3 regions of the Klebsiella electrica genome follow, and region 3 is predicted to be linked to each of the others. Evidence: predicted binding sites of a transcription regulator. Region 3 holds the regulator's gene; each other region holds the start of a gene.

Region 1 (9,968 bases), 2.1 Mb from region 3:
TCGATACGTACGCCGAGCAGATGCAGACGCAACAGCGGCTCGGTCCAGGCGAAGGGCATCAGGAGTATCATGGTAATGGCCATACAGCCCAGCCGCGTCAGAGACCAGTCACGGCCATCGCGCACTTTCGCATTGCAGCGGGGGCACCAGGCGCTTTGATGACGCTTCAGCACCGGCAAACGAAAAAGAACGTCACACTGCGGACAGCGGTGATAATGCGCCTGCGGCAGCGAACTGCTTATCGCATGCACGACCATCTTTTTTGCCGGTGTTATCGGTTGTGTTTTTAGTGGCATTTATTACGTACAGGTATGAATGTATCTCACTATATTAACCCAGGAATGAATTCATCTTGAGCCTGAACGCATTTAATGCTTATTTTATTAGGCAATGCGTATTTTGCTGTAAGACAACTAAGTGACTGGATAATGAACAAAACAGAATTTTACGCGGACTTGAACCGTGATTTTCAGGCATTAATGGCAGGCGAGACCAGTTTTCTGGCCATGATCTCTAATACCAGCGCGCTGTTGTTTGAGCGTCTGAGCGAGGTCAACTGGGCAGGTTTCTATCTGCTTGAAGGGGAGACGCTGGTTTTAGGACCATTCCAGGGCAAACTGGCCTGCGTACGGATTCCGGTCGGGCGGGGCGTTTGCGGCACGGCCGTGGCGCAAAATCGCGTCCAGCGGGTAGATGATGTCCATGCCTTCGCGGGACATATCGCATGTGATGCCGCCAGCAATTCGGAAATCGTCTTTCCGCTGCAGGTTAACAATCAGATTATTGGCGTTCTGGATATCGACAGCACCGCCGCGTCCCGCTTCACCGCTGAGGATGAACAGGGGCTGGCTGAGCTGGTCGCGCATCTGGAAAAACTCATTTCTGCGACTGACTATCAAAAAATATTCGCCCACGTCGCAGGATAATCAACGGATAACGTAGCATTTAGCGATGGCGTCATTATAATGACGCCTGTTCATGCCTGCGGCTTGTTGGCTACGTCCGTTGTAATCAGGAAATTTCATGGAAAATCAACCTAAGTTGAATAGCAGTAAAGAAGTTATCGCGTTTCTGGCCGAACGTTTCCCTCAGTGCTTCAGCGCTGAAGGCGAAGCTCGCCCCCTGAAAGTCGGTATTTTTCAGGATCTCGTGGAGCGTGTTGGGGGGGAGATGAATCTCAGCAAAACCCAACTTCGTGCCGCTTTACGTCTTTATACTTCGAGCTGGCGCTATCTGTACGGCGTTAAGCCTGGCGCAGTCCGCGTTGACCTTGACGGCAACCCGTGCGGCGAACTGGAAGAGCAGCATGTTGCTCACGCTCGTCAGCAGCTCGAAGAAGCAAAAGCTCGCGTTCAGGCGCAGCGCGCAAGCCAGCAGGCGAAAAAACGCGAAGCCGCCGCGGCTGCTGGGCAGCAGGAAGACGGTGCTCGTCGTGAGCGCAAGCCGCGTCCTCAGGTTCGTCGCAAAGAAGGCACCGAACAGCGTAAGCCGCGTCCAGCCGTTGCGAAAGCACCGCGTGAAGAGCGTCATACCCCTGTATCAGATCTGACTGCGTTAAGCGTTGGCCAGGCTCTGAAGGTGAAAGCAGGCAACAACGCCATGGACGCCACCGTTCTGGAAATCACCAAAGATGGCGTTCGTGTACAGCTGACTTCTGGTATGTCAATGATTGTACGCGCAGAACACCTGGTGTTCTGAAACGGAGGCCGGGCCAGGCATGAACAAATTCTTTAAGCTCACCGCGTTTGCGGGCCTGCTGGCAATAGCAGGCCATGCGTTCGCCGTGGACGATATCACTCGAGTTGACCAAATCCCCGTGCTGAAAGAAGAGCCGCAGCACGCGACGGTGAGCGAGCGCGTAACCTCGCGCTTTACCCGTTCTCACTATCGGCAATTTGATCTCGACGACGCCTTCTCGGCAAAAATTTTCGACCGCTATCTGAATCTGCTGGACTACAGCCACAACGTGCTGTTGGCCAGTGATGTTGCTCAGTTCTCGGCGAAGAAGAATCAAATCGGCGATGAGCTGCGTACGGGAAAGCTGGACGTTTTTTACGACCTGTATAACCTGGCGCAGAAGCGTCGTTTTGAGCGCTATCAGTATGCATTAAAGGTGCTGGAACGTCCGATGGACTTTACCGGCAACGACAACTTTAACCTTGACCGCAGCAAAGCCCCCTGGCCGAAAGACGAAGCCGAGCTCAACGCGCTGTGGGACGCCAAGGTTAAGTTTGACCAGCTGAGCCTGAAGCTCACTGGCAAAGATGATAAAGAAATTCGCGATACCTTAACGCGTCGCTACAAATTCGCCATTCGTCGTCTGGCGCAGTCCAACAGCGAAGACGTGTTCTCGCTGGCGATGACCGCTTTCGCTCGCGAGATCGACCCGCACACCAACTATCTCTCCCCGCGCAATACCGAACAGTTCAATACCGAAATGAGCCTGTCGCTTGAAGGTATCGGCGCGGTACTGCAAATGGATGACGACTATACGGTCATCAATTCGCTGGTTGCCGGCGGTCCGGCGGCGAAGAGTAAATCGATCGCCGTCGGCGATCGTATTGTCGGCGTCGGCCAGACGGGTAAAGGTATGGTTGACGTCATCGGCTGGCGTCTGGATGACGTTGTCGCGCTGATTAAAGGGCCGAAGGGCAGCAAAGTGCGTCTCGAAATTCTGCCTGCCGGTAAGGGTGCCAAAACCCGTATCGTCACGCTGACCCGAGAGCGCATTCGTCTTGAAGACCGCGCGGTGAAAATGTCGGTGAAAACCGTCGGCAAACAGAAAGTCGGCGTGCTGGATATCCCGGGCTTCTACGTTGGCCTGACGGATGACGTCAAGGTGCAGCTGCAGAAGCTGGAGAAACAAAACGTCAGCAGCATTGTTATCGATCTGCGCGGTAACGGTGGCGGGGCGCTGACCGAAGCCGTTTCGCTTTCTGGCCTGTTTATTCCATCCGGCCCGGTTGTCCAGGTTCGCGACAACAACGGCAAGGTGCGTGAAGACAGCGATACCGATGGCGTGGTGTACTACAAAGGCCCGCTGGTGGTGCTGGTCGATCGTTTCAGCGCCTCGGCGTCTGAAATTTTCGCCGCTGCGATGCAGGATTATGGCCGCGCGCTGATCGTCGGGGAGCCGACCTTCGGTAAAGGGACCGTCCAGCAGTACCGTTCGCTGAACCGTATCTACGATCAGATGCTGCGCCCTGACTGGCCGGCGCTGGGTTCCGTACAGTACACCATCCAGAAATTCTATCGCATCAACGGCGGTAGTACTCAGCGCAAGGGCGTCACGCCGGACATCATGATGCCGACCGGTAGCGAAGAGCGTGAGACCGGCGAGCAGTATGAAGATAACGCGCTGCCGTGGGATAGCGTCAATGCGGCGACCTACGTGAAATCTGGTGATTTACAGCCGTTTAATCCGCAGTTGCTGAAGCTGCACGAGGCGCGGATCGCCAAAGATCCTGAGTTCCAGTACATCATGAAGGACATCGCTCGCTATAACGCAATGAAAGATAAGCGTTATATTGTTTCTCTCAACTACGCTCAGCGTGAGAAAGAGAACGAAGAAGACGATGCGACGCGCCTGGCACGGATTAACGACCGCCTGAAACGCGAAGGTAAGCCGCTGCTGAAGAAACTGGACGATCTGCCGAAGGACTACCAGGAGCCGGATCCGTATCTTGATGAGACGGTCCGCATTGCGGTCGACCTCGCGCATCTTGAGAAAGAGATGCCCGCGGTAGAACCGCCGGTCAGCAAATAAGCACCCAACGGGCACAATCATTGTGCCCGTTTTTCTTTCCGTCACCCGCCAGAACGACCTCTCTGATACATACAAAATGTCAACAACTTATGTGGATGTCAGTTCGATGTGACAAAATGTAAAGTTGTGTTTTTCTCGTGACTTAGCGGGGCCTGATCGTTGAAAATTAACGTTCTACCCATACGATATGGGTAATCGCATAGTGCGTTTTGTTAAATCGAGGTTAAAAGAAAATTATGATGCGAATCGCGCTTTTCCTGTTGACCAACCTGGCAGTGATGGTGGTATTCGGGCTGGTGTTAAGCCTGACGGGAATTCAGTCAAGCAGCATGACCGGGTTACTGATCATGGCGCTGCTTTTTGGTTTTGGTGGTTCGATCGTTTCGCTGATGATGTCGAAATGGATGGCGCTGAAATCCGTAGGTGGGGAAGTCATTGAGCAGCCGCGCAATGAAACAGAACGCTGGCTGATGAACACCGTCGCGCAGCAGGCGCAGCAGGCGGGTATCGGCATGCCGCAGGTTGCTATCTACCACGCGCCGGATATCAACGCGTTTGCCACCGGCGCACGCCGCGATGCTTCTCTGGTCGCCGTAAGCACCGGGCTGTTGCAAAACATGAGTCGTGACGAAGCTGAAGCGGTCATCGCCCACGAAATCAGCCACATCGCCAACGGCGACATGGTCACGATGACGCTGATTCAGGGGGTAGTGAACACCTTCGTTATCTTTATCTCGCGTGTTATCGCGCAGATTGCCGCCGGCTTTTTGGGCGGAAACCGGGATGACAGTGAAAGCAGCAATGGCAACCCGCTGATTTACTTTGCCGTAGCGACCGTGCTGGAACTGGTGTTCGGTATTCTGGCCAGCATTATTACCATGTGGTTCTCGCGCTACCGTGAATTCCACGCCGATGCCGGGTCTGCCAGACTGGTTGGCCGTGAGAAAATGATTGCCGCGCTGCAGCGCCTGAAAACCAGCTACGAGCCGCAGGAAGCCAGCAGCATGATGGCGTTCTGCATTAACGGCAAGGCGAAGTCGATGAGTGAACTGTTCATGACGCACCCGCCGCTGGATAAACGTATTGAAGCGCTGCGCAGCGGTGAATACCTGAAGTAACGTGTGGCAGAGTAGATAAAAAATCCGCGACCTTCGGGCAGCGGATTTTTTTATGGCCGCAGCGTGGCGAGAGCGGCTACTGTACCGGTCGAGGCTGAGTCACGCGGAGCCCGCTGACGGCGGCGGCAATCACCGCCAGTCCACCGGCCAGCAGCAGGGCGCTGTGGGTGCCGCTGTTGCCCTGCAGGTTAAGCAGCAGGGCAACCAGCGCTGCGCCGGTACTTTGACCAAGCAGACGCGCGGTCCCCAGCATTCCGCTGGCACCGCCGCTGCGATGGCCCGGGGCGGAAGAGATGATGGTATGGTTGTTCGGCGACTGGAACAGGCCAAAACCGGCGCCGCACAGCGCCATGCGCCAGATAATATCCAGATCGGAGGGCGACGCGGGCAACAGCGCGAGGCCAAACAGACCGCAGGCCATCACCAGCAGGCCGATGGCCCCCAGTAATCCCGCGTGCACTTTCTCAATCATATAACCCGCCAGCGGCGCCATCACCATAGTAGCCAGAGGCCATGGCGTCAGCAGCAAGCCGGTTTCGACTTCGCTGCGGCCCATCATCGATTGCAGGAAGAAGGGCAGAGAAACCAGCGCCAGCATTTGCGCGCAGAATGAGCAAATGGAGGTGCAGATAGAAAGGGAAAACAGCGGGATGCGCAGCAGATCAATCGGCAACAGCGGGACCGGCATCTGCAGCTGGCGGCGCACAAAGAAAAAACCGATGACCAGCATCGCGACCACTTCCGCAAGCACGACCCGTCCCGACTGGCCCTGGGCAAAACCGCCGAGAGCGGTGATCAACAGGCCAAACGTCAGCGCATTCATGATGGCGCTGGGGAGATCGAAGCGAGTGATTTTACTCCGGCCAACGTTCGCCGGCAGGTAACGCAGGGCGAGGATAAGCGACACAATCCCGAGTGGGATATTAATAAAAAACAGCCATTGCCAGGAGGCGACCGAGAGAATCGCCGCCGCAATGGTGGGACCGGCGGCTGATGAAACTGCCACCACAAAGGAGTTAATCCCCATGCCGCGCCCCAGAAAACGCTGTGGGAAAATCAGCCGGATCAGCGCCGTATTGACGCTCATCAGCGCGGCGCCGCCAAGGCCCTGCGCGACGCGGGCCAGCGTCAGCATCTGTAGACTATGGGAAAGCGCGCAGGCGAGCGAAGTGAGAGTAAACAGCGCAAGGCCGATTTTATAAATACGTCGATAGCCGAACATATCACCGAGAAAAGAGAGCGGCAGAAGGGCAATGACGATGGCTATCTGGTAGGCGTTGACAATCCAGATTGACGCCGCCGGTGAAGCGTTTAAATCGGTGGCGATAGTCGGCAGAGCCACGTTGGCTATTGCGCCGTCGAGCACCGCCATGGCCAGCCCTAAAACGATGGTCAGCATTGCGCCGTAGCGCTGCGGCAAAGGCAGGCCATCGGAAATATTTTTATCCATGTTGAATATGCTTCTTGATGGTAATTATTCTCTGAGTAATGATTTTAGCATTGATTATTCAGCTGTATGTCGCAGATTTGTAACGAATGAGCAGAAGAACGATTGCGAGGGGCGCGATGCGAATTTATAATAAAAACCGGTTCTGATTTTTATAAAACAGTTACGATGAGGTGATAAATGGCAGTTGCAGATTTGGATAAACAGCCAGATTCTGTCTCTTCGGTATTGAAGGTTTTTGGCATTCTGCAGGCGCTTGGCGAAGAGCGTGAAATTGGCATTACCGAACTGTCCCAGCGCGTCATGATGTCAAAAAGCACCGTTTATCGCTTTTTGCAAACCATGAAATCGCTGGGCTATGTGGCGCAGGAAGGCGAATCTGAGAAATACTCGCTGACGCTCAAGCTGTTCGAACTGGGCGCGCGTGCGCTACAGAATGTCGATCTGGTCCGCAGCGCCGACATCCAGATGCGCGAGCTTTCGCGGCTGACCAAAGAGACGATCCACCTGGGGGCGCTGGATGAAGACAGCATCGTCTATATCCACAAAATCGACTCCATGTACAACCTGCGGATGTACTCACGCATTGGCCGCCGTAACCCGCTGTACAGCACCGCTATTGGTAAGGTGCTGCTGGCGTGGCGCGATCGCGCTGAAGTTGAGCAGATTCTTGAAGGCGTGGAATACAAACGTAGCACCGAGAGGACCATTACCAGTACGCAAGCGCTGCTGGGCGTTCTGGATCAGGTTCGTCAGCAGGGCTACGGCGAAGATAATGAAGAGCAGGAAGAAGGGCTGCGCTGCATCGGCGTACCGGTTTTCGACCGCTTTGGCGTAGTGATTGCGGGCCTGAGCATCTCCTTCCCGACGCTGCGTTTCTCCGAAGAGCGTCTGAGTGAATACGTGGCAATGTTGCACACGGCGGCGCGTAAGATTTCTGAGCAGATGGGGTATAACGACTATCCATTCTGACCGAATGGCGGTCTGGTCGGTTGAGCGACAGCGGGGATGCGTTTCCCGCTATCGCGTTTATGCATCAACCTTTATCGATAACGGTTTCGCTTTTACGTAAAATCGGGCAGTCGGTAACACCGATAATACCGCTATCAGAATGAACATATTGTGCGGTACTGGTGCCGCGAGCCGTCAGATATTTACACTGAAGCCCCAGCCCCGCAGCGTTCTCATTGCTGCCAATCAGAATGCCATAGCCGCTCAATAATATCCCAATCCATACAATAGCCAGTACGACAATGGAACGAATGATTAATCGCATTGTTGCCTCATAGTTTGCGTTATCCCTGAGTTTATTTTGCCAGCTACACGTCTTGAAACAAGTCTATGATTCCTAAACTTGTCTTTCGTATTACAGTTAGCCACGGTTTAAGATGCTCATGTTATCCTGGAACCATCTGATACTGATGCGGAGAATGGAGTGAAAAAATTACGCTGGGTTTTGCTGATAGTCATCATAGCGGGCTGTTTGTTGCTGTGGACTCAGATGCTTAACGTAATGTGCGATCAAGATGTACAGTTTTTCAGCGGCATCTGCACAATCAACAAGTTTATCCCCTGGTAAGACATTTTTCTGACGACCGATTTCCTTCTGCTGCGCGAGTGGTAGAATGTACGCCTTCTCTTTGAGGTGGTGAAATGAGTGAGTTACTGAATCCTGGGTTCTTAAATCTGGCATCGCTGGCACTGTCCGTCGTGCTGCTGCTTGTCGGTTTGTTGTTATGGTTTTTTGTTAATCGCGCAAGCTCGCGCACCAACGCGCAGATTGAACTGCTGCAGGCGTTACTGGACCAGCAAAAGCGGCAAAATGCGCTGCTGCGCCGTCTCTGTGAAGCCAATGAGCCTGAGAAAGAAGAGGTTACTAAGACTTCGGCGGGAGAGAAAGACGATGACGACTTTATCCGTCTCGTCGCCGAACGGTAACTGACTGACAGGTGTGCACCGCCTCGGTGTGCACCTGGATCAATGGGGCTCTATAACTTTTTCTTATCCTTTCCGATCGTTTTGTTACACTTCCTCGCACGCTGAATGTGTCCCTGCTCCCAATTCTGGCTATTGACGCCATTGATTTTTTAGTTATTCAAATTAAATAATAACAATCTGTTTTAATTGTCTGATGAAAAAATATCGTCATGAATGCTTCATGTTTGAATTGTAATATAAATAATATTTATAACGTAATCGTGTGACAATTTTATATCTCTACCTCCGCAGAATTTAAGCGAAATTTCGACTATAGATATGACCTTTTATACGCATCATTATGCACCGGCCCTGACCCTGGCTGCTGAAATGCGCTGGCAGAATAGCCCGTTGTCTGGACGAAGCGAAGTTGTTGAGCTAGGGTAAAAAAAGTTGCAACCATAGGGTTGGCGATAGAGCGAATCCCGTGGCAGCGGCAAGGGTAGCCCTCGGCGGTAAAGACGCATAAATGTGCAGGTGATCAAATGATTCCCTTATAATTTGTGCGAAGGATCGAGACACGTTTAAAAATGGCTTGCCATTATTTACGTTGTATGTGATAACACCTTTCGGGTTAAACGAGGTACAGTTCTGTTTATGTGTGGCATTTTCAGTAAAGAAGTCCTGAGTAAACACGTTGTCGTTGAATACCGCTTCTCTGCCGAACCTTATATTAGTGCCTCATGCAGTAACGTGTCAGTTTTATCTATGTAAGCGCCTGTGGGCGAAGAAAACAGTCTAAGGAATTTTGCAAATGGCAAAGATTAAAGGTCAAGTTAAGTGGTTCAACGAGTCTAAAGGTTTTGGTTTCATTACTCCGGCTGATGGCAGCAAAGACGTGTTCGTACACTTCTCCGCTATCCAGGGTAATGGCTTCAAAACTCTGGCTGAAGGCCAGAACGTTGAGTTCGAAATTCAGGACGGCCAGAAAGGTCCGGCTGCAGTTAACGTTACTGCTATCTGATTCAAGACCACTCATCTTGTAAGAAAAGCCTCGCCTCTGCGGGGCTTTTTAGTCTTTATTGCAAAATATGTCCATTTTTCCCCTTCCGTCGCGCTTTGTTGCAAAACAACATCCTTATTCGCATAGTTTCGCATTCTGTTGTGCTGATTTTCTGTTAAATCAGAGGGTTGCAATATAATGCTGGAGCTACGGTGCTAAAGTACAAAAATAAGTCAGTTGCTCATTTCACCCCTCTTCGTTTTGGGCTGTTGTGCGTGGCGATTCTCGGTTGTCTCGGAATACTGTTGGGGCGGGTGGCCTGGCTACAAATAATTTCTCCAGATAACCTTGTCAAACAAGAAGATATGCGCTCGTTGCGCGAAGAACCCATCGATGTGCAGCGTGGAACCATCAGCGATCGTGAGAACCGCCCGCTGGCGGTTAGCGTGCCGGTGAGCGCCATCTGGGCCGACCCGCAAACCATTATGCAAAAGGGCGGCGTCGGCTATGGCCCGCGCTGGCAGGGGATGGCGGAGGCGCTGCACCTCAATCTGAGCGATCTGGCCAAACGCGTTGAGAGCCATCCGCATATGCGGTTTATCTATCTGGCCCGCCAGGTTAACCCGGAACAGGCCGAATGGATCGACAAGCTGCACCTGCCGGGGATTAACCTGCGTGATGAGTCGCGCCGCTTTTACCCTGCCGGGCACGTGGCGG
Region 2 (9,968 bases), 410 kb from region 3:
TATTTAATTTCATTCCTGAATGTTTTTGGCGACACGCCGCTATAGCGGCGAAAAAACCGCGAAAAATAAGTCGCATCTGAAAACCCTAAATAATCAGAAAGTTGAGTCACAGTCATGGCGGTATATTGCAAATTACGCCGCGCCTCCAGCATCAATCTTTGGTGCAAAACCCCTAAGGCACTGCAGCCATGAAATTCACGGCACAAATAATTGAGGTGCGTCGGCGACAGCCCAACCTGGCGGGCGTATTCCGCCAGCGGCAAATGTTCGCGGTAATGGCTTTCAATAAGACGAGAAAAATGTCGCATGACGCTGCGCTTTCGTTCCGCTTTTCCTTCGGCGATCGGCGCCGGGAGGCACTGGCGGTTTAGCCAAACCAACAGCGCGCCTAAGAGCGAGTGCAGCATCATCTCCCGGGCGTCCAGCTCTTCGCAATACTCTTCCCGTAATGCCGTAAACAGCGCGCGGATATGCCCGCGGGAGCGCTTAACGGGCACGCACCGCGGCTGGCCGAGGACATCAAGCTGGCGGCCAAACTGGCGTTCAAAATGGCTGAGCAGCGGCAGCGCCAGCGACAAAACATAACCCTGGGTGCCGGGTGAAAAACGAAACCCATGAATGCACAACGCCGGCACCACCTGAATACAGGATTCCGTCATCACGGTGGTTGTCCCTTCAATTTCGATCTCCGCCCTGCCTTTATGTAAATAGAGCAGCTGCACCAGCTCTGCATGCTGATGCATACGAATATGCCACTCATACAGGCTGCTGCGCTGCAAAATCGACTCGCAGTGCAGAAGATCGGGCGTCGGCCAGTCGCGCTCTTCGCCATACAATTTAAAAACGGGAACGGTATTGGTGGCCTGCATAACAACTCCGGCTGTTGATCCCCTACGCCACGCGCTCCATGGGCAAGCCCACATAGTTTTCCGCTATGGTGGTCAGCCCGGCGCGCGATCCGAGGTAATAGCGGCGGTCCGCCGCCTGCATTTTTTTATCGAACTCGCTCTGCTGCGGAAAATCATGCAACAGGCGGGTCATGAACCAACTAAACCGCTCCCCTTTCCACACCCGATCCAGGGCAAAACGAGAGTAGCTCGCCAGCAGATCGGTGCGGCCGCGGTGATAATATTCCCGCAGAATGCGCCACAAATAGTTCACATCGGAAGCGGCCAGGTTCAGCCCTTTGGCTCCGGTCGGCGGCACGATATGCGCCGCATCGCCCACCAGAAACAGCCGCCCGTACTGCATCGGTTCCACCACGTAACTGCGCAGCGGCGCAATGCTTTTCTCAAGTGAGTGACCAGTCACTAACTTGCCAGAGAGCTCATCCGGCAGGCGGCGCTTCAGCTCATCCCAGAAGCGTTCGTCCGACCATGCCTCAACCTTTTCGCTCAGCGGGACCTGCAAATAGTAGCGACTTCTTGTTAGTGAGCGCTGACTACATAAAACAAATCCCCGCTCATGGTGAGCATAAATCAGCTCCGGGTTGACCGGCGGCGTGTCCGACAACAGCCCCAGCCAGCCAAACGGCCAGACGCTTTCATACTCTTTAAGAATGTCGCGCGGGATGCTTTGTCGCGAGACACCATGAAAACCATCGCAACCGGCGATAAAATCACATTCCAGACGGCAGGTTTCCCCACCGCTGACAAAGGAGACTGACGGCCGGTCGCTCTTCGCATCATGAATCATCACGTCGCTGACGCCATAAATAGCCGGCGCTCCGCATTCAGCACGGGCCGCCATTAAATCCCGGGTGACCTCGGTCTGACCGTATACCATCACGCTTTTTCCGCCGGTCAACTCCGTCAGCGCAACCGGTACCCGCTGCCCCTCAAATAAAAACTCAACCCCATGATGCACCAGCCCCTCCACATCCATGCGCTGCGCAGCTCCCGCTTCCCGCAGTAGTTCGACGGTACCGCTTTCCAGAATCCCCGCCCGAATGCGCCCCAGCACATATTCCGGCGTTTGCCGTTCGAGAATAACGGTGTTGATCCCGGCACGATGCAACAGTTGCCCCAGCAGCAGCCCGGAAGGGCCAGCTCCGATAATCGCGACCTGTGTTTTCATAGGATTGCCTCACGCTCGATGGTTAATTATTTGTTTATTTTTTGTTTAATAAAAGTACTCTCCTGCATTTTTGATAACCCGGACGGGAAAAAGAAGGCAAAAATCCGTATAAAAAATGCACTTTCCAACAGTTTTTAGAAAGTGTGGCGGAGTTCAAATTCTGTTCCGGCCGCCCGCGGCGACTTTTTGCATATTGTTTGATCCGCTCCCCCTCAGAGAAAGCGCGAGTTCAGGTTAAAGTAGCAACAGACACGACGGCATCGGATGTAACGAACAGCGGGTACTTATGCAAACAGATCGGGCAGTGCAGCGCACAATTACGCGACTATGTATTCAGTGTGGACTTTTCTTGTTACAGCATGGCGCAGAGAGCGCGCTGGTTGAGGAGCTCTCGACGCGTCTGGGGCGGGCGCTCGGCATGGACAGCGTTGAAAGCGCTATCTCCTCGAATGCGATCGTGCTCACGACGATTAAAGACGGCGAATGCCTGACTTCTACGCGTAAAAACGTCGATCGCGGCATCAACATGCACGTGGTGACGGAAGTGCAGCATATTGTGATTATGGCCGAGCATAAGCTGCTGGATTATAAAGATGTGGAGAAGCGCTTTACGCAGATTAAGCCGCTGCGCTATCCGCGCTGGCTGGTCGTTCTGATGGTGGGACTCTCCTGCGCCTGTTTCTGCAAGCTCAACCAGGGCGGCTGGGACGGGGCGCTGGTCACCTTCTGCGCCAGCACTATCGCCATGTATATTCGCCAGCTCCTGACCCATCGCTCGATGCATCCGCAGATTAACTTCTGTCTCACCGCCTTTGTCGCCACCACCATCTCCGGGCTGATGCTGCGCCTTCCCGCCTTTACCCACACCTCAACGGTGGCGATGGCCGCCAGCGTGCTGCTGCTGGTTCCCGGCTTCCCTCTGATTAACGCCGTTGCGGATATGTTCAAGGGGCATATCAATACCGGCCTGGCGCGCTGGGCGCTGGCCAGCCTGCTGACGCTGGCCACCTGCATTGGCGTGGTGATGGCAATGACCATGTGGGGGCTACGCGGATGGGCATAATCTCGTATCTGTTCGCTCTGCTTCAGGATATGGCGCTGTCGGCCATTCCGGCCGCCGGGTTCGCCATGGTGTTTAACGTACCGCAGCGCGCGCTGCGCTGGTGTGCGCTGCTGGGCGCAATCGGCCACGGTTCGCGTATGGTGATGATGAGCGCAGGGTTCAATATTGAATGGGCGACGTTCCTCGCCGCTCTGCTGGTTGGCTGTATTGGTATTCAATGGTCCCGCTGGTATCTGGCGCATCCCAAAATTTTCACCGTCGCGGCCGTGATCCCGATGTTCCCCGGTATTTCCGCCTATACGGCGATGATCTCGGCGGTAAAAATCAGCCATTTCGGCTACTCGGAAGAGATGATGATCATGCTGCTGAGTAATTTTCTCAAGGCCTCCTCCATCGTTGGCGCCCTCTCTATCGGTCTTTCCATTCCGGGTCTCTGGCTGTACCGTAAGCGCCCGCGGGTATAGCAGGGATTTGGCCGGACGCTGTGCTACTATAGCCAATGGATTTCAGTTTGCTTGACTGCGACAGCCCGAGACGCTGCGCTGATGCCAGCGGGTCGGATGAACGCCCTCAGTCAGCACAAAAGCGCCTGAAAGACGACAGGTATCCGGGGGCGGTGACCCCTCTCTATAGTTGTTCAGAATTGAGATAGTGTTATGTCTTCGCGAATATTAACCACCGATTTTAGCGGCCTGGATGATTTTATTCAGGACCACGCGGCCGTTCTCGCCAAATCGGCCGGCGGCGCGGTTGCCGTTTTTGCCAACAACGCCCCAGCGTTCTACGCGCTCACGCCGGAACGTCTGGCGCAGTTGCTTGAACTGGAAGCAAAACTGGCTCGCCCCGGCAGCGATGTTACGCTCGATACGCAGTTTTTCGACGAACCCAGCGCAGCGCCAACCGCTATCCCCGTGGGGAAATTCGCCATGTATGCCGACTGGCAGCCGGACGCTGATTTCCAGCGCATGGCCGCGCTGTGGGGCATCGCCCTCAGCCAGCCGGTGACGCCGGAAGAGCTGGCGGCATTTGTCGCCTACTGGCAGGCGGAAGGCAAAGTCTTTCATCATGTGCAATGGCAGCAAAAGCTGGCGCGCAGCGTACAGATCGGCCGGGCCAGCAACGGCGGCCAGCCGCGGCGCGATGTGAATACGGTCAGCGAACCGGATAGCCATATTCCACGAGGTTTCAGAGGATGAGCATGAAAAACGTTGGCGACCTGATGAAGCGTCTGCAAAAAATGATGCCAGCCCATGTCGAACCGGCGTTTAAAACCGGCGAAGAGCTGCTGGCCTGGCAAAAAGAGCAGGGCAAATTGCGTTCTGAAGCGCTGGAGCGCGAAAACCGCGCCATGAAAATGCAGCGAACGTTTAACCGCTCCGGCATCCGTCCGCTGCATCAGAACTGTTCATTTGAAAATTACCGGGTCGAGTGTGAAGGCCAGATGAACGCGCTGTCCAGGGCGCGCCAGTACGTTGAAGAGTTTGATGGCAACATCGCCAGTTTTATCTTTTCCGGCAAACCCGGCACCGGCAAAAACCACCTGGCTGCCGCCATTTGCAACGAGCTGCTGCTCCGCGGGAAATCGGTATTGATCATCACCGTCGCCGATATTATGTCGGCGATGAAAGAGACCTTTGGCAATCGGGAAACCAGCGAAGAACAGCTCATTAACGATCTGAGCAAGGTCGATCTGCTGGTGATCGATGAGATCGGGATGCAGACGGAGTCACGCTACGAGAAAGTGATCATCAACCAGATAGTCGATCGCCGCTCCTCCTCAAAGCGCCCGACCGGGATGCTGACTAACAGCAACATGGACGAGATGAACAAGCTGCTCGGCGAGCGCGTCATGGATCGTATGCGTCTTGGCAACAGCCTGTGGGTTATCTTCAACTGGGATAGCTATCGTCATCGGGTCACCGGCAAAGAGTATTGAGATATTTCCGAACCCAGCCGGGGTTATACTGCAGAAATGCGTAAGTAACCATGATGAGTACACCGATGAAATCTGCAAAACGCTTATTCCGTACCACCTTGATTGCCGGCATTTTTTTTGCCGCCGGCGCCCACGCTGCCTCCTGGCAGGACTCCCTGTCCAGCGCCGCCAGCCAGCTTAGCCAGAGCGGCTCTCATGAAAGCGGCGCCCTGTCGATGTCTTCACTGACCGGCCTGCTGAACGGCGGCACTCAGTCCCTGAGCGCCAGCAGCATGAACAATGCCGCCGGGATTATGTCCTACTGCGCCAAACAAAAGCTGGCCTCGGTCACCAACACGGAAAACGTCAAAAATCAGGTTCTGGATAAACTCGGCCTCAGCACCCCGGAAAAACAAAAAGAGGACACCAGCTATCTGGAAGGGTTGCAGGGCCTTCTGAGCAATAATAGCGGTCAGCAGCTGAACCTCAACACCCTCGGCAGCAGCCCGCTGGCGGAGAAAGTGAAAACCAAAGCCTGCGATCTGGTCTTAAAACAGGGCCTTAACTTCCTCTCCTGATTCTCTCACTGATGCCGCGTTTAACGCCTTAGCGCGTTCAACGCGGTTCCAGCCATGATTTTCGTCATTTTTCACCGCACGATCCGCGTTGTTCAGCGATGTGATACTACTCAAAAATGACGATTTCTAAACCAATTCTGAACTACTGCACAGTTTAATGACTCTACAATTGCAGCTATATGACACTGCAATTACAGTGTAGCGTGAAAAATAGTCTATCCTGCCAGCGGTCAACTGGCGCTAATGAGGATGAATTGTGTCAGAGTTGTTATCCATCGCCTTGTTCCTCACCTCGGTGGTGATTTATGCCTTAAAAGCCGGTCGTAATACCTGGTGGTTTGCCGCCACGTTAACGGTACTGGGGCTGTTTGTGGTTCTTAATATTACCCTCTATGCCAGCGACTACTTCACCGGGGACGGAATTAACGACGCGGTCCTCTACACGCTGACCAACAGCCTGACCGGGGCTGGCGTCAGTAAATATATTCTTCCCGGCATCGGGCTGGTGGCAGCGCTGGCGACCGTATTCAGCGCGCTGGGATGGGTGCTGCGCCGTCGTCGCCACCATCCTCATCACTTCGGCTACAGCCTGCTGGCGCTGGTTCTGGCGCTGGCCTCCGTCGATGCCAGCCCGGCGTTTCGTCAAATCAGCGAGCTGGTCAAATCGCAGTCCCGCGATGGCGATCCCGATTTTATCGCCTACTACAAAGAACCGGCGAAGAGCATTCCGCACCCGAAGCTGAACCTGGTCTATATCTACGGGGAAAGCCTTGAACGCACCTGGTTCGATAACAATGCCTTTCCCGACCTGACGCCTGAACTCGGCAAACTGAAAAACGAAGGCCTCGATTTCAGCCATACCGCCCAGCTGCCGGGTACCGATTACACCATCGCCGGCATGGTGGCTTCCCAGTGCGGCATTCCGCTGTTTGCGCCGTTTGAAGGCAACGCCTCCGCCTCGGTCTCCAGTTTCTTCCCGCAGAATATCTGTCTCGGCGATATTCTGAAAAATTCCGGCTATGAAAACTATTTCGTGCAGGGCGCCAACCTGCGTTTCGCTGGCAAAGATGTGTTTCTGAAATCACACGGTTTTGACTACCTGTACGGCGCTGAAGAGCTGAAAACCACGGTCGCCGACCCCGCTTACCGCAATGACTGGGGCTTCTACGACGACACGGTTCTGGATGAAACCTGGAAAAAATTCGTAGCGCTTTCTCAATCCGGTAAACGCTTTTCGCTCTTTGCGCTGACGGTCGACACCCACCATCCTGACGGCTTTATCTCCCGTACCTGCCAGCGTAAAAGCTATGATATCGACGGGAAAAAGAACCTCTCTTTTAGCGCGGTCACCTGTAGTCAGGAGCATATCGCGGCATTAATTGAGAAAATCAAAGCATCGCCGTATTTCAAAAATACGGTCATCGTGGTCTCTTCCGACCATCTGGCGATGAAAAACACCGCCTGGGATTATCTCAACAAGCAGGATCGCAGCAACCTGTTCTTTATCCTGCGCGGCGACCAGCCGCAGCAGGAGACGCTGGCCGTGAAGCGCAATACCATGGACAACGGCGCCACGGTGCTGGACATCCTTGGCGGCGATAACTTTATCGGTCTGGGACGCAGCAGCCTCTCCGGGCAATCGCTGTCCGGTATTTTCATGAATATGAAAGAGAAAGTGCTGGCGTGGAAACCGGATATCATCCGCCTGTGGAACTTCCCGAAAGAGATGAAAAACTTCACCATCGACAGCCAGAAGAACACCATCGCCTTCTCCGGCAGCCATTTCCGCTTACCCCTGCTGCTGCGGGTATCCGATAAACGCGTTGAGCCGCTGCCGGAGAGCGAATATTCCGCCCCGCTGCGCTTCCAGCTGGCCGATTTTGCCCCACGGGACAACTTCGTGTGGATCGATCGCTGCTACAAAATGGGCCAGCTGTGGTCCACTGAGCTGGCGCTCTCCACCGACTGGTGCGTTTCCCAGGGCCAGCTCGGCGGCGAACAAAAGGTGCAACATGTTGATAAGCCCAGGTGGCAGGGAAAAACGGCGTTTAAAGATACCGTTATCGATATGCAGCGCTACAAAGGCAACGTCGATACCCTGAAGATCGTCGATAACGATATTCGTTACAAAGCCGACAGCTTCGTCTTCAACGTTGCCGGTGCGCCGGAAGAGGTCAGGCAGTTCAGCGGGATCTCGCGCCCGGAATCGTGGGGCCGCTGGTCCAACGCCCAGCTCGGCAGCGAGGTGAAGATTGAATATAAAGAACCGCTACCGGAAAAATTCGATCTGGTGATTACCGCCAAAGCCTACGGGCCGAACGCCAATAAACCGATCCCGGTTCGCGTGGGCGACAGTGAGCACATTCTCACCCTGGCCAACGAGGTCTCCACCACCACGCTGCATTTCGATAACCCGGCGCGCAGCGATACGTTGATTATCGTTCCGCCGGATCCGCAGTCCACCAACGAAGGGAATATCCTTGGCCACGCGCCGCGCCAGCTGGGCATCGGCATGGTGGATCTGAAAGTGGTAAAAAGCGACGGTTAACGCTGCTGCCCCGGCGCATGGCCTGAGCCGGGGCGTATCCGCTAGCATTCGGCAGGTGGTAAGCGGCTGAACTCCACGCACATCTCATACTGTTTCAGCATCAGGGTCGCATACCCCGCCGCGCTAAACAGCGGCGTAAATGATTCGGGAATGATCACCGAAGTACTCAGGCCAGGGAACTGGCGGGCCAGCGCCCTCAGCATCTCATGCGCCAGCCCGCGGCCGCGGACGGAGGGCTCAACCCACAAAAACTGTAGCTGCGGCGTGGAGGTTAAGGTTGCCAGCACCGCAAAAACCTGCTGGTTCAGCGTAAGCGCCCGGCAGGGCAGAGTGGCGAAGGTGAGCGGGTCCATCAGCCACGGCAGACGACCGTTTACCTCCGCTGCGGACCTGCGCAACAGAGGCAGCACATCGCTCTCTTCCAACGCCGCCGCGGCATCCTCTGCCCGGCTACTGACAAATCCGCACAGCCCATGATGTACTACAAAGCCTAAAGACTGGTACAACGCCACCGCGGCATAGTTTTCGCGGATCACCTCCAGCCACATCCGCCGCACGCCCTGTTCCCGTAACGAGGCCATGAGCGGGATCATCAGCCGACGGCCGGTGCCTTTTCCACGCCAGGCCGGACGCACCGCAAAGGCCGCCAGCCTCGCCTCATCGCCACGCCGGGCCACGATGGCGATGGCCGCTGGCGTCTCGCCGTCAAGCCAGACGCAGGAGTCGAGCAGGCTCAGTCCTTCAGAGCCAAAGCGCTGAACGAACGCCGCCACCGGCAGCGAAACCGGCACCAGATAATCTTCAAAACAGTCGTTGAGAATCGAGCTTAACTGCTCGCTGCTAAAACTGATGGCGGAGACGGCTATCAATGCCATGCATTTCTCCCGAAGATTGCTATGCTGAAGCGATGAAAAATAACACTATAACCGCCGCAACGACTTTTCGCCTGGCCACGCAGAGCGATATCCCCGGTTTGCCCGCAATCGAACGCTCGGCGGCCCAGGCGTTTCGCCTCATTCCGCACCTCGCCTGGCTGGCAGAAAGTCCGACGATCGACCTCCGGCAACATCGCCTCTCTGTTGAGGATGGCCACAGTCTGGTCGCCGTCGCCGACGGACAGCTCGCCGGCTTCCTGCTGACCGAAGCGCTGGATGACGCGCTGTTTATCGTCGAGATTTCCGTTCACCAGACGTGGCAAGGCCAGGGCATCGGCCGGGCGATGATGGCGAAGATCATTGACCATGCCCGCCGTGCGGCGTATCCGGCGGTGACCCTCACCACCTTCCGCGATGTCCCCTGGAATGCGCCGTTTTACAGCCGCCTGGGGTTTCGTATGCTCAATGAACAAGCGCTGCCAGCAGGTCTGGCGGCGAAGCGACAGCAGGAAACTGCCCACGGACTGGCGCCAGAAACGCGCTGCGCCATGCGCCTGACGCTGTAAACCGTCTCCTGTCAGGGCTGCGATAAGCAGGATAGCGGCTGACGCCTTATCGACGAAAACCCGCTCTCCCGTAGCCCCGCTAAGCGTAGCGCCACCGGGGGCCTACCTCCCGCCAGAACCGTAACGCTTATCGCGCCGGCCCATACCCGGACGACGCGCCGATCGACTCTTCCTCATCACTGTCATTACTGCGCCCGGCGTCCTGACGGTTGCCGAGCGCGATAAACTCTTCCAGCAGCGCGGTCAACTGCTGCATCTTTTCGCTGGTGAACTGCGCTTCAATCAGGCGATACGCCTCTTCCACCTGCGCCTGCGCGCTTTGATACAGCGTATAGCCCGCCGACGTC
Region 3 (9,968 bases):
TTTCCTCGAAAGGAAAGGTCTGTCGCGAGGGAAATACTCGGGGGTTACTCGACGGAAAACATTTTATCCAGCCGGCTGTAGCCAAGCCCGTTGATTTTCTTAACTTTGATCTGCACCGGAATGCGCTCTTTCATGGCTTCAACGTGGCTTATCACGCCGATCACCTTACCGCTGGCATTGAGAGCGTCGAGCGCATCCAGCGCCGTATCCAGCGTTTCGCTATCGAGCGTGCCGAACCCTTCATCAAGGAACAGCGAATCAATGCGCGTTTTGTGGCTCACCAGATCGGACAGCGCCAGCGCCAGCGCGAGACTGACCAGGAAGCTTTCACCGCCGGAGAGGGTGCGGGTATCGCGTACCGCATCCGCCTGCCAGGTATCAACCACTTCCAGCTCCAGCGCTTCGCTGGCCTTGCGCTGGAGTTGATAGCGCCCGTGCAGGCGATTCAGCTGATGGTTCGCCAGCCAGACCAGGTTATCCAGCGTTAGCCCCTGGGCGAATTTACGGAACTTATCCCCTTCTTTAGAACCGATCAGCGCATTAAGCCATGCCCAGTCTTCGAGCTGCTGCCCGGCAAGCGCGATCTCCTGCTGCAATGTTTGCTGGCGTTGTTGGTTCACGGCGTTGTGTTTCAGCTGCTGGTGGAGTTCTCCCTGGCGGGCGCTGTTTTCTCGCAGCTGCGGCGCCAGCTGGAGCAGACGAGCCTGGACCTGTTCCAGCGGGAGGGTGAGGTCGACATCGGCCGGCGGCTGTTGTTGATGCCGGGTGAGCGCATCGCGGGCGCGCAGCGCCAGGGCATTATTTTGCTGTAAGGCATTTTCCAGCGTCTGTTTGAGCTGCTCCAGCCGCTGGCGCGTCTCTTCATCGAGCAGAGCGGCGAGAAAGGCCTGCTGGTCGGCAAACGGACTGCGGGAGAGTGCGCCAGCGAACTGAGCGTGCGTCTCGTGCAGCGCTTCCTGCTGCTGGCTTTCCTGTTGGCTCAGCGTCCGCCACTGGCTGTGCAGTGCCAGGCAGTCGTCATGCACCTGACGCCAGCCCGCCAGCGGCGCCGGGGAGTCTACCTCGTCCGTCGGCAGGAGTTCCGGTGCTGTCTCCGGAAGCGTTTCCAGCAGCGGCGTCAGCTGTTGCAACGGCTCCTGAAGGGCGACGAATTGGTTCTGCTTTTCCTGCCACAAGCGGGTTTCCGCTTCCCGCTGCTCCAGCCACTCCGCCGTCCGATCGGCCTGCGGAACGCTGAGCGCGAAGGGCGAGAGTTCCGCCTCCAGCTGCGTGCGACGCTGTTCCTGTTCCTGTCGGAGTTGCCGCAGCTGTTGCTCGCCCGCCTGCTGCTGGGCCTGCCAGGCCAGCCGCTGCTGGTGCTGGTACAACTGCTGTTCGTTCTCTTGCTGGGACGCCAGCCAGCCGGGAATATCATCCTGCGGCTGCAGGTCGCAATGCAGTCCGCTGACGGTTGTCTGCCACTGCGAGGTGAGCGCTTGCTCCTGCTGGAGGAGTGAGTCCAGCTCCTCTTTCTCTTTAACCTGTTGTTTAAGCAGCGCCTCAAGCTGGCCGCGTAGCTGGGCGCCTTCTTCCGCCAGCTGTTTGACTTCACGTTCCAGACTATCCCGGCGGGCCTGATTCACGCCGGGCTCCAGCGCCCGGTATTGTGCGACGGCCGGGTGTTCGCTGGAACCACAGAGCGGACAAGGGGCGCCGGGCTGCAGGCGAGCGCGCTCTTCTTCCAGCCCGACAATGCGCGCTTCCAGCTCACAAATAGCCTTCACATCGCTGAATTGCTGATGTTTTTCTTTGTATGCCAGGCGGCGCTGGGCCAGGGTTGTTTCCAGCTTTTCCTGTTCCTCGCGATGGGCCTGCTCCGTGGTTTGCAGCTGCTGCTGGCGCTGGCGAAGCGGCAACAGGCGGCTATGCAGCGTCGAAAGCTGCTGGCGCAGCGGACGGGCGGCGGTATGTTGTGCCAGGCTGGCGGCGACCTGGTCGGCATCCAGCATCAGCGTTGCAGGCGGCAGCTCCGCCAGCTGGCGGATGGTTTCCGTCAGGCTCTGTTGTACGACGTTGTGCTGCTGTTCATCGCGCGCCTGCTGCTGGAAAGCGGCCCGCCAGCCCGCCAGCGCGTTGCCCCACTGGCGATAGCGATCGTGCTCTTTAAGCCACAGGTTGAGGGCGTGATGGGCATCCTGTAAGCGCGCCATCTGCTGGCTGGCGGCAAGACGTATCCCGGCGCGCAGCCGCAGTCTGTCCTGTAAGCGAGTATTTACTTCCTCCACCTGGCGGTGGGTTTGCGCCAGCGCGGCGGTTTGCTCCTGCTGTCGGGTCCACAGCGGGCGAAGCTGCTCTGCCGGCTGGGCGTTGAGCAGCGCGGCAAGCTGCGGCTGGGCCTGTTCCAGCGCCTGCTGTGCGTCCTGTAACCGGACCTGAGATTGCGAGGATTCCGCGCTCAGCTCTTGCTGACGCAGCAGCCACTGCTGCGTCGCCTGCAGGCGGGCTTGCTCCGTAAGCTGTAGGCGTTCTTCATCAGTAAGCGCTTGCAAACTTTGCTGTAGGGCCTGCTGCTGCTCATCGCTCAGCAGCACAACGCCGGAGGACTGGGCCTGAAGTTTCTCCAGTTCGTTGCGGGCGAGCTTATGTTTTTCAAACACCTGTGCGGATATCTGGCCGTAGATTTCGGTGCCGGTCAGCTCTTCCAGTAGCTCAGCGCGTTCTTTCGGTTTGGCGTTGAGGAACGCGGCGAACTGACCCTGGGAAAGCAGCATTGAGCGGGTAAAGCGGCCGTAATCCAGTCCAGTGAGCGAGGCGGTAAGTTCGAGCTTATCTTTGACTTTATCGGCGAGGATCTGCCCGTCGTCGCAGCGGGCCAGCTCAACGCGCGGGGCCTGCAGGTTGCCCTCCGGCTGATTGCGGGCGCGGTTCTGGCTCCAGAAGGCGCGATAGGCCGTCCCTTTGACCTCGAATTCCACTTCCGCCAGACACTCGGCGGTATCGCGGGTCATCAGATCGTTTTGCGATTGCGATACGCTGCTCAGACGGGGCGTTTCGTGATACAGCGCGAGGCAGATAGCGTCCAGCAGCGTGGTTTTCCCGGCGCCGGTGGGGCCGGTGATGGCAAACAGCCCGTTGCTGGCGAACGGTTCGGCGGTGAAGTCGATTTTCCATTCGCCTTTTAACGAGTTGATATTTTTCAGGCGCAAACTCAGAATTTTCACAGGTGCTCCTCACCATTCAGACTATGCAGCGTTTCGTTGAACAACTGCTTCAAACGCAGTTGCTGCGCCTCTTCCAGCGTTTCCTGCGCCAGACGGCGTGCAAACACTTCCTCGACCTGCAGTTCGCTCAGCGTTTCCCGCCGCTCTCCCGCCAGGATGCGTTCACGTTGGGCGCGGCTACGGCGAACCAGCAGCACTTCCACCGGCAGATCTTCGGTCTGAGCCTGAATTTTGCGCTGAATATCATGGAGATATTCGTCACTGGTAATTTCGATGTCCAGCCAGACGACCGGCTCTTGCGGCGCATCCCGCCACTGGGTGAGCTGTTCGCTGATGCTGGCGAAATCGCCTTTCAGCACCGCCAGCGGCTGCGTTACCGGCACCGTCAGAGGATGGACCTCGCTCAGATGCCCGTCGCTGAAGGTCACCAGATTGACGCTTTTGCTTTTTCCCGTCTCGTCAAAGCTGAGGGCGATAGGCGAGCCGCTGTAGCGAATATGTTCGCTGCCGCCGATTTTCTGCGCCCGGTGAATATGGCCGAGGGCAATATAATCAACGGGCGGGAAATGGCTGGCGGGAAACGCCTCCAGCGTGCCGATGTAGATATCGCGCACCGCATCGCTTTTGCTGGCGCCGACGGTGGTCAGGTGGCCGCTGGCGACGATCGGCAGCGGACGATCGCCGCGCAGGGCGCAGGCCGCTTCATACTGCTGCTGATAATAGTCGCTGATGGCGCTTAACAGCAGTTGCTGCTTTTCGCCGCTGGAGTGGCCGGCCTGGCTGGTGACCAGCTCACGCGGGCGCAGGAAGGGGACCGGGCAAAATATGGCGCCGGGCGTGCCGTCGCGCTGCGGCAGAATAAAGGGGGCATGGCCGGCGCTGGCCACCACCGTGGTTTTCAGAAAGGCCAGAATATCGCGGGATTCATTCAGCGTCGCCACCGAATCGTGGTTGCCCGCCAGTACCACCAGCTGGCAGCCGGTCTGCTGTAGCTGAACCACAAAGCGGTTATACAGCTCGCGGGCGTAGCTTGGCGGCGAGCCGGTATCAAAGATGTCGCCGGCGACAATAATGGCATCGACCTCGTGCGCCTGCGCGCTGGTCAACAGCCAGTCGAGAAAGGCCGAGTGTTCGGCGGCGCGACTCTTGCTGTAAAAGTTCTGGCCAAGATGCCAGTCAGAGGTGTGGATGATGCGCATAAGTATTCCCTGGCGAAAAAGCATTGGCGCATTATATACCTGTCATCCCGCAGGTTGCCCTCTAAACACCGGCAGGATCGATTGTTACTCCTTGTCATTATTCAAAATCCGCTATCATATGACGGTCATTTTCTTCATAAATCTGTCACAAAACTGACGCATAATGGCGCCGCACTCTATACTGATGGCTAAAAAATACAGGGTAAATAATGGCGAGAAGAATTCTGGTCGTTGAAGATGAAGCTCCGATCCGCGAAATGGTCTGCTTTGTTCTGGAGCAAAACGGCTTTCAGCCCGTCGAGGCGGAAGATTATGACAGTGCGGTGAGTCAACTCAATGAACCCTGGCCTGATTTGATTCTCCTCGACTGGATGCTGCCGGGCGGATCGGGTCTGCAGTTTATCAAGCTGCTGAAGCGTGAGGCGATGACCCGCGATATTCCGGTGGTCATGCTCACCGCGCGCGGCGAAGAAGAGGATCGCGTGCGTGGTCTGGAAACCGGCGCCGATGATTACATCACCAAGCCTTTTTCACCGAAAGAGCTGGTGGCGCGAATCAAAGCGGTGATGCGCCGTATTTCGCCGATGGCAGTGGAAGAAGTGATTGAAATGCAAGGGCTTAGCCTTGATCCTTCCTCCCACCGCGTGATGACCGGTGAAAGTCCGCTGGACATGGGGCCGACGGAGTTTAAATTATTACACTTCTTTATGACTCACCCGGAACGCGTCTACAGCCGCGAACAGCTGCTGAATCACGTCTGGGGGACCAATGTGTATGTAGAAGACAGAACGGTGGATGTGCATATTCGTCGTCTGCGCAAAGCGCTGGAACATAGCGGACATGACCGGATGGTACAGACGGTCCGCGGCACGGGATATCGTTTCTCCGCCCGTTTCTGAATCTCGACAGGAGTGTGAACCGTGCTGGAACGGCTGTCATGGAAAAGGCTGGCGCTTGAGCTTTTCTTATGTTGTATCCCGGCCCTGATTCTCGGGGCGGTAGTGGGTTATCTGCCGTGGTTTTTGCTGGCGGCAGTCACCGGACTTCTCATCTGGCATTTCTGGAATTTATTACGTCTTTCATGGTGGCTATGGGTCGACCGTAGCATGACGCCGCCGCCGGGGCGAGGCAGCTGGGAACCGCTGCTCTACGGCCTTCACCAGATGCAGATGCGCAATAAAAAGCGCCGACGCGAGCTGGGCAATCTGATCAAACGCTTTCGTAGCGGGGCGGAATCTTTGCCCGATGCGGTGGTGCTGACGACGGAAGAGGGGGCTATTTTCTGGTGTAATGGCCTGGCTCAGCAGATCCTGAATCTGCGCTGGCCGGACGACAGCGGCCAAAATATTCTCAATCTCCTGCGCTATCCTGAATTTGCTAACTACCTCAAAAACAGGAATTTCTCAAAACCGCTCAATCTGATCCTCAATACTTCCCGTCATCTGGAGATCCGCGTGATGTCCTACAGCGACAAACAGTGGCTGATGGTGGCGCGCGATGTGACGCAGATGCATCAGCTGGAAGGCGCGCGGCGCAACTTTTTTGCCAACGTCAGCCACGAGCTGCGCACGCCGTTAACGGTGCTGCAGGGTTATCTGGAGATGATGCAGGAGCAGGAGCTGGAAGGGACGACGCGCGAAAAAGCGCTGCATACGATGCGCGAACAAACCCAGCGCATGGAGGGTTTAGTCAAACAGCTGCTGACGCTGTCGCGGATTGAAGCGGCGCCGACGCTGGTCATGAATGACAAAATCGACGTGCCGATGATGCTGCGGGTGGTGGAGCGAGAAGCGCAGACGCTCAGCCAGCAGAAGCAGACGATCCACTTCCACGTCGATGAGACGTTGCTGGTACTGGGTAACGAAGAGCAGCTGCGCAGCGCGGTGTCCAATCTGGTGTATAACGCGATCAACCATACGCCTGCGGGGACGGAGATTACCGTCAGTTGGCAGCGGGCGCCGCATGGCGCGTTGTTCAGCGTTGAGGATAATGGTCCGGGGATTGCGCCTGAGCATATTCCGCGTCTGACCGAGCGATTTTATCGCGTGGATAAGGCGCGTTCGCGGCAAACCGGCGGCAGCGGCCTTGGGCTGGCCATCGTGAAACATGCGGTGAATCATCACGATAGTCGCCTGGAAATTGAGAGTACGGTAGGCCAGGGGACGCGGTTTAGCTTCTTACTCCCGGAACGTTTAATTGCCAAAAAAAGCGCCTGAGCGCGCCGTTGTCAACATGACTTGCCAATGACCAGCTTCGGCTGGTCATTTTCGTTTGTCGTCACTTTTTAGCCGCGTAATTAATGAACGTCCGCTGCTTTTTTGTTCGCATGATTAGCCGGAGGTTTTCCTATGATATGGTCAATAATCCCACTCCTTAAAGTAGACTTAGCATAATCATCTGCTTTTGCGATCCCGCCTTGCATTAAAACGTTATAAGCGTTTAAATTGCCCCCCATGCTGTCGCAGACAGACTGTTTTTGCGTGGTAATTCAAAAAACAATTCTTTCCCACGCGTATTCGGGAGCATATCCCGCTGATTTTTCCGGCAACCACCGCGGTATCCTCCCTCAGGGGAAGACACGGTTTTTTTCCGTTTGTTAACAACACCACATCCACAGGCAGTAATGAATTTATGACCCATCAGTTAAAATCTCGCGACATTATCGCGTTGGGCTTTATGACCTTCGCGTTGTTCGTTGGCGCAGGCAACATTATCTTCCCTCCGATGGTCGGTTTACAGGCTGGTGAACACGTCTGGACCGCCGCTATTGGCTTTCTGATTACCGCCGTGGGTTTACCGGTGCTGACGGTGGTGGCGCTGGCGAAAGTCGGCGGTGGCGTGGAAAGCCTGAGTACGCCGATCGGCAAAGTGGCCGGCATCCTGCTGGCCGTGGTCTGCTATCTGGCCGTTGGCCCGCTGTTTGCGACGCCGCGTACCGCAACGGTCTCTTTTGAAGTCGGGATTGCCCCGCTGACCGGCGATGGCGAGATGCCGCTGATGATTTACAGCGTGATCTACTTCGCGCTGGTGATCCTCGTCTCGCTCTATCCGGGCAAACTGCTGGATACGGTGGGCAATTTCCTTGCTCCGTTGAAAATTATCGCCCTGATCATTTTGTCCGTGGCGGCAATGATCTGGCCGGCTGGCCCAATCAGCAATGCGCTGGAAGCTTACCGCACCGCGCCGTTCTCTAACGGCTTCGTCAACGGCTATCTGACCATGGATACGCTTGGCGCAATGGTCTTCGGTATCGTCATTGTTAACGCCGCGCGTTCCCGCGGCGTAAGTGAAGCGCGCCTGCTGACTCGCTACACCGTCTGGGCCGGGCTGATGGCCGGTGTGGGGCTGACGCTGCTGTATCTGGCGCTGTTCCGCCTCGGGTCTGATAGCGCAACGCTGGTGGAGCAATCCGCCAACGGCGCGGCGATTCTGCATGCCTATGTCCAGCACACCTTCGGTGGCGCGGGGAGCTTTATGCTGGCGGCGCTGATTTTCATCGCTTGTCTGGTGACCGCGGTGGGCCTGACCTGCGCTTGCGCAGAGTTCTTTGCGCAGTACCTGCCGTTATCCTATCGTACGCTGGTGTTTATCCTCGGTATTTTCTCGATGGCGGTCTCCAATCTCGGTCTGAGCCATCTGATTCAGATTTCGATTCCGGTATTGACGGCTATCTATCCGCCTTGTATCGCCCTGGTGGTCTTAAGCTTTACCCGCAACTGGTGGCATAATTCGTCCCGCGTCATTGCGCCGGCCATGTTTATCAGCCTGATGTTTGGTATCATCGACGGCATTAAATCGTCGGCGTTCGCCGACATGTTACCGGCCTGGACCTCGCGTCTGCCGCTGGCTGAACAGGGTCTGGCCTGGCTGATGCCTACCGCGGTGATGATGGTTCTGGCGGCGATCTGGGACCGCGCGGCAGGACGGCAGGTGACCTCCAGCGCGCATTAAGCGGCGGTTTTAATCAGTGTTAAGCCACGGGGCTTTGGGTCCCGTGGTTTTTTGTTTTTCAGGTAATCCTCTTTTAGGGCTTGCTCCGCTGAAGACCTGAAGAGAAAAACGGCATGGAATACGATGGAAAGTAGTAACAAACTTAAGCGCGGGCTAAGTACCCGGCATATCCGCTTTATGGCGCTGGGATCCGCGATTGGTACCGGCCTGTTCTATGGTTCAGCCGACGCCATTAAAATGGCCGGCCCGAGCGTCCTGCTGGCCTATATTATCGGCGGGGTGGCCGCGTATATCATTATGCGCGCGCTGGGCGAAATGTCGGTACATAACCCTGCCGCCAGCTCATTTTCGCGCTATGCGCAGGATTATCTCGGCCCGCTGGCGGGCTATATCACCGGCTGGACCTACTGTTTTGAAATTCTGATTGTGGCGATTGCCGACGTGACGGCGTTCGGGATTTATATGGGCGTCTGGTTTCCGACGGTCCCGCACTGGATCTGGGTGCTCAGCGTGGTGCTGGTTATCTGCGCCGTCAATCTGATGAGCGTTAAGGTCTTCGGCGAGCTGGAGTTCTGGTTCTCGTTCTTTAAAGTCGCCACCATCATCATCATGATTATTGCCGGTTTCGGCATCATTATCTGGGGTATCGGTAACGGCGGGCAGCCTACCGGCATCCATAATCTGTGGAGCAATGGCGGCTTCTTCAGCAACGGCTGGCTGGGAATGGTCATGTCGCTGCAGATGGTGATGTTCGCCTACGGCGGGATAGAGATTATCGGCATCACCGCCGGCGAGGCGAAAGACCCGGAGAAATCCATTCCGCGCGCGATTAATTCGGTTCCGATGCGCATCCTGGTGTTCTATGTGGGCACGCTGTTCGTGATTATGTCCATTTATCCGTGGAATCAGGTGGGTACTGACGGCAGCCCGTTCGTTCTGACTTTCCAGCATATGGGTATCGCGTTTGCTGCCAGTATCCTTAACTTTGTGGTGTTGACCGCCTCGCTGTCGGCGATTAACAGCGACGTATTCGGCGTCGGGCGTATGCTGCACGGGATGGCCGAGCAGGGCAGCGCGCCGAAGATTTTCGCCAAAACCTCGCGTCGCGGGATCCCGTGGGTGACGGTGATGGTGATGACCGTTGCGCTGCTGTTTGCGGTCTATCTTAACTACATCATGCCGGAAAACGTCTTCCTGGTGATTGCGTCGCTGGCCACTTTCGCCACCGTCTGGGTGTGGATAATGATCCTGCTGTCGCAGATTGCTTTCCGCCGTCGTCTGTCGCCGGAAGAGGCGAAAGCGCTGAAGTTTAAAGTGCCGGGCGGCATAACCACCACCGCCGTGGGCCTGGTGTTCCTCGTCTTTATTATTGCGCTGATTGGCTACCATCCGGATACCCGTATCTCGCTGTACGTCGGTTTCGCCTGGATTGTGCTGCTGCTGGCTGGCTGGCAGTTGAAAACCCGCCGCGACCGTCAGCTGGCGCAGGCGCAGTAACGTGTCCCCGCGCCTGCCGGATTTGGCAGGCGCGTTCTCCACCCCCGTTATCCTCCCCCAATAATTCCTGTGATGATGAGTCATACGCCTGTGGGCTGTGGCAAGGTGTGCCCATTCTAAA

Evidence for each region. Region 3 encodes PhoB, which activates phosphate uptake and scavenging genes when phosphate is short. Its sites were predicted from a motif close to CTGTCATAAAACTGNCNNAT; they were not measured.
Region 1: the regulator PhoB is predicted to act here: its motif matches at 6,401-6,420, upstream of kdgR (DNA-binding transcriptional regulator KdgR).
Region 2: the regulator PhoB is predicted to act here: its motif matches at 5,810-5,829, upstream of opgB (phosphatidylglycerol--membrane-oligosaccharide glycerophosphotransferase).

What each region holds. Positions count from the first base shown of each region.
Region 1 is NZ_CP041247.1:1,982,380-1,992,347, forward strand. It holds gene yebS (membrane integrity lipid transport subunit YebS) at 1-296, opposite strand, end outside; partial or broken gene Electrica_RS09385 (GAF domain-containing protein) at 429-942, shown strand; gene proQ (RNA chaperone ProQ) at 1,024-1,698, shown strand; gene prc (carboxy terminal-processing peptidase) at 1,718-3,766, shown strand; gene htpX (protease HtpX) at 4,003-4,884, shown strand; gene Electrica_RS09405 (MFS transporter) at 4,961-6,334, opposite strand; gene kdgR (DNA-binding transcriptional regulator KdgR) at 6,512-7,303, shown strand; gene Electrica_RS09415 (YobH family protein) at 7,368-7,607, opposite strand; gene mgrB (PhoP/PhoQ regulator MgrB) at 7,767-7,910, shown strand; gene Electrica_RS09425 (YebO family protein) at 7,985-8,269, shown strand; gene Electrica_RS09430 (DUF2627 domain-containing protein) at 8,906-9,022, shown strand; gene cspE (transcription antiterminator/RNA stability regulator CspE) at 9,063-9,272, shown strand; gene ftsI (peptidoglycan glycosyltransferase FtsI) at 9,464-9,968, shown strand, end outside.
Region 2 is NZ_CP041247.1:4,538,949-4,548,916, forward strand. It holds gene Electrica_RS21670 (helix-turn-helix domain-containing protein) at 1-869, opposite strand, end outside; gene pobA (4-hydroxybenzoate 3-monooxygenase) at 892-2,076, opposite strand; gene Electrica_RS21680 (threonine/serine exporter family protein) at 2,363-3,139, shown strand; gene Electrica_RS21685 (threonine/serine exporter) at 3,130-3,603, shown strand; gene dnaT (primosomal protein DnaT) at 3,796-4,335, shown strand; gene dnaC (DNA replication protein DnaC) at 4,338-5,075, shown strand; gene Electrica_RS21700 (DUF2501 domain-containing protein) at 5,141-5,632, shown strand; gene opgB (phosphatidylglycerol--membrane-oligosaccharide glycerophosphotransferase) at 5,889-8,180, shown strand; gene Electrica_RS21710 (GNAT family N-acetyltransferase) at 8,222-9,055, opposite strand; gene Electrica_RS21715 (GNAT family N-acetyltransferase) at 9,088-9,621, shown strand; gene hpaR (homoprotocatechuate degradation operon regulator HpaR) at 9,749-9,968, opposite strand, start outside.
Region 3 is NZ_CP041247.1:4,124,936-4,134,903, reverse strand. It holds gene sbcC (exonuclease subunit SbcC) at 45-3,200, opposite strand; gene sbcD (exonuclease subunit SbcD) at 3,197-4,399, opposite strand; gene phoB (phosphate response regulator transcription factor PhoB) at 4,609-5,298, shown strand; gene phoR (phosphate regulon sensor histidine kinase PhoR) at 5,320-6,615, shown strand; gene brnQ (branched-chain amino acid transporter carrier protein BrnQ) at 7,031-8,350, shown strand; gene proY (proline-specific permease ProY) at 8,474-9,847, shown strand.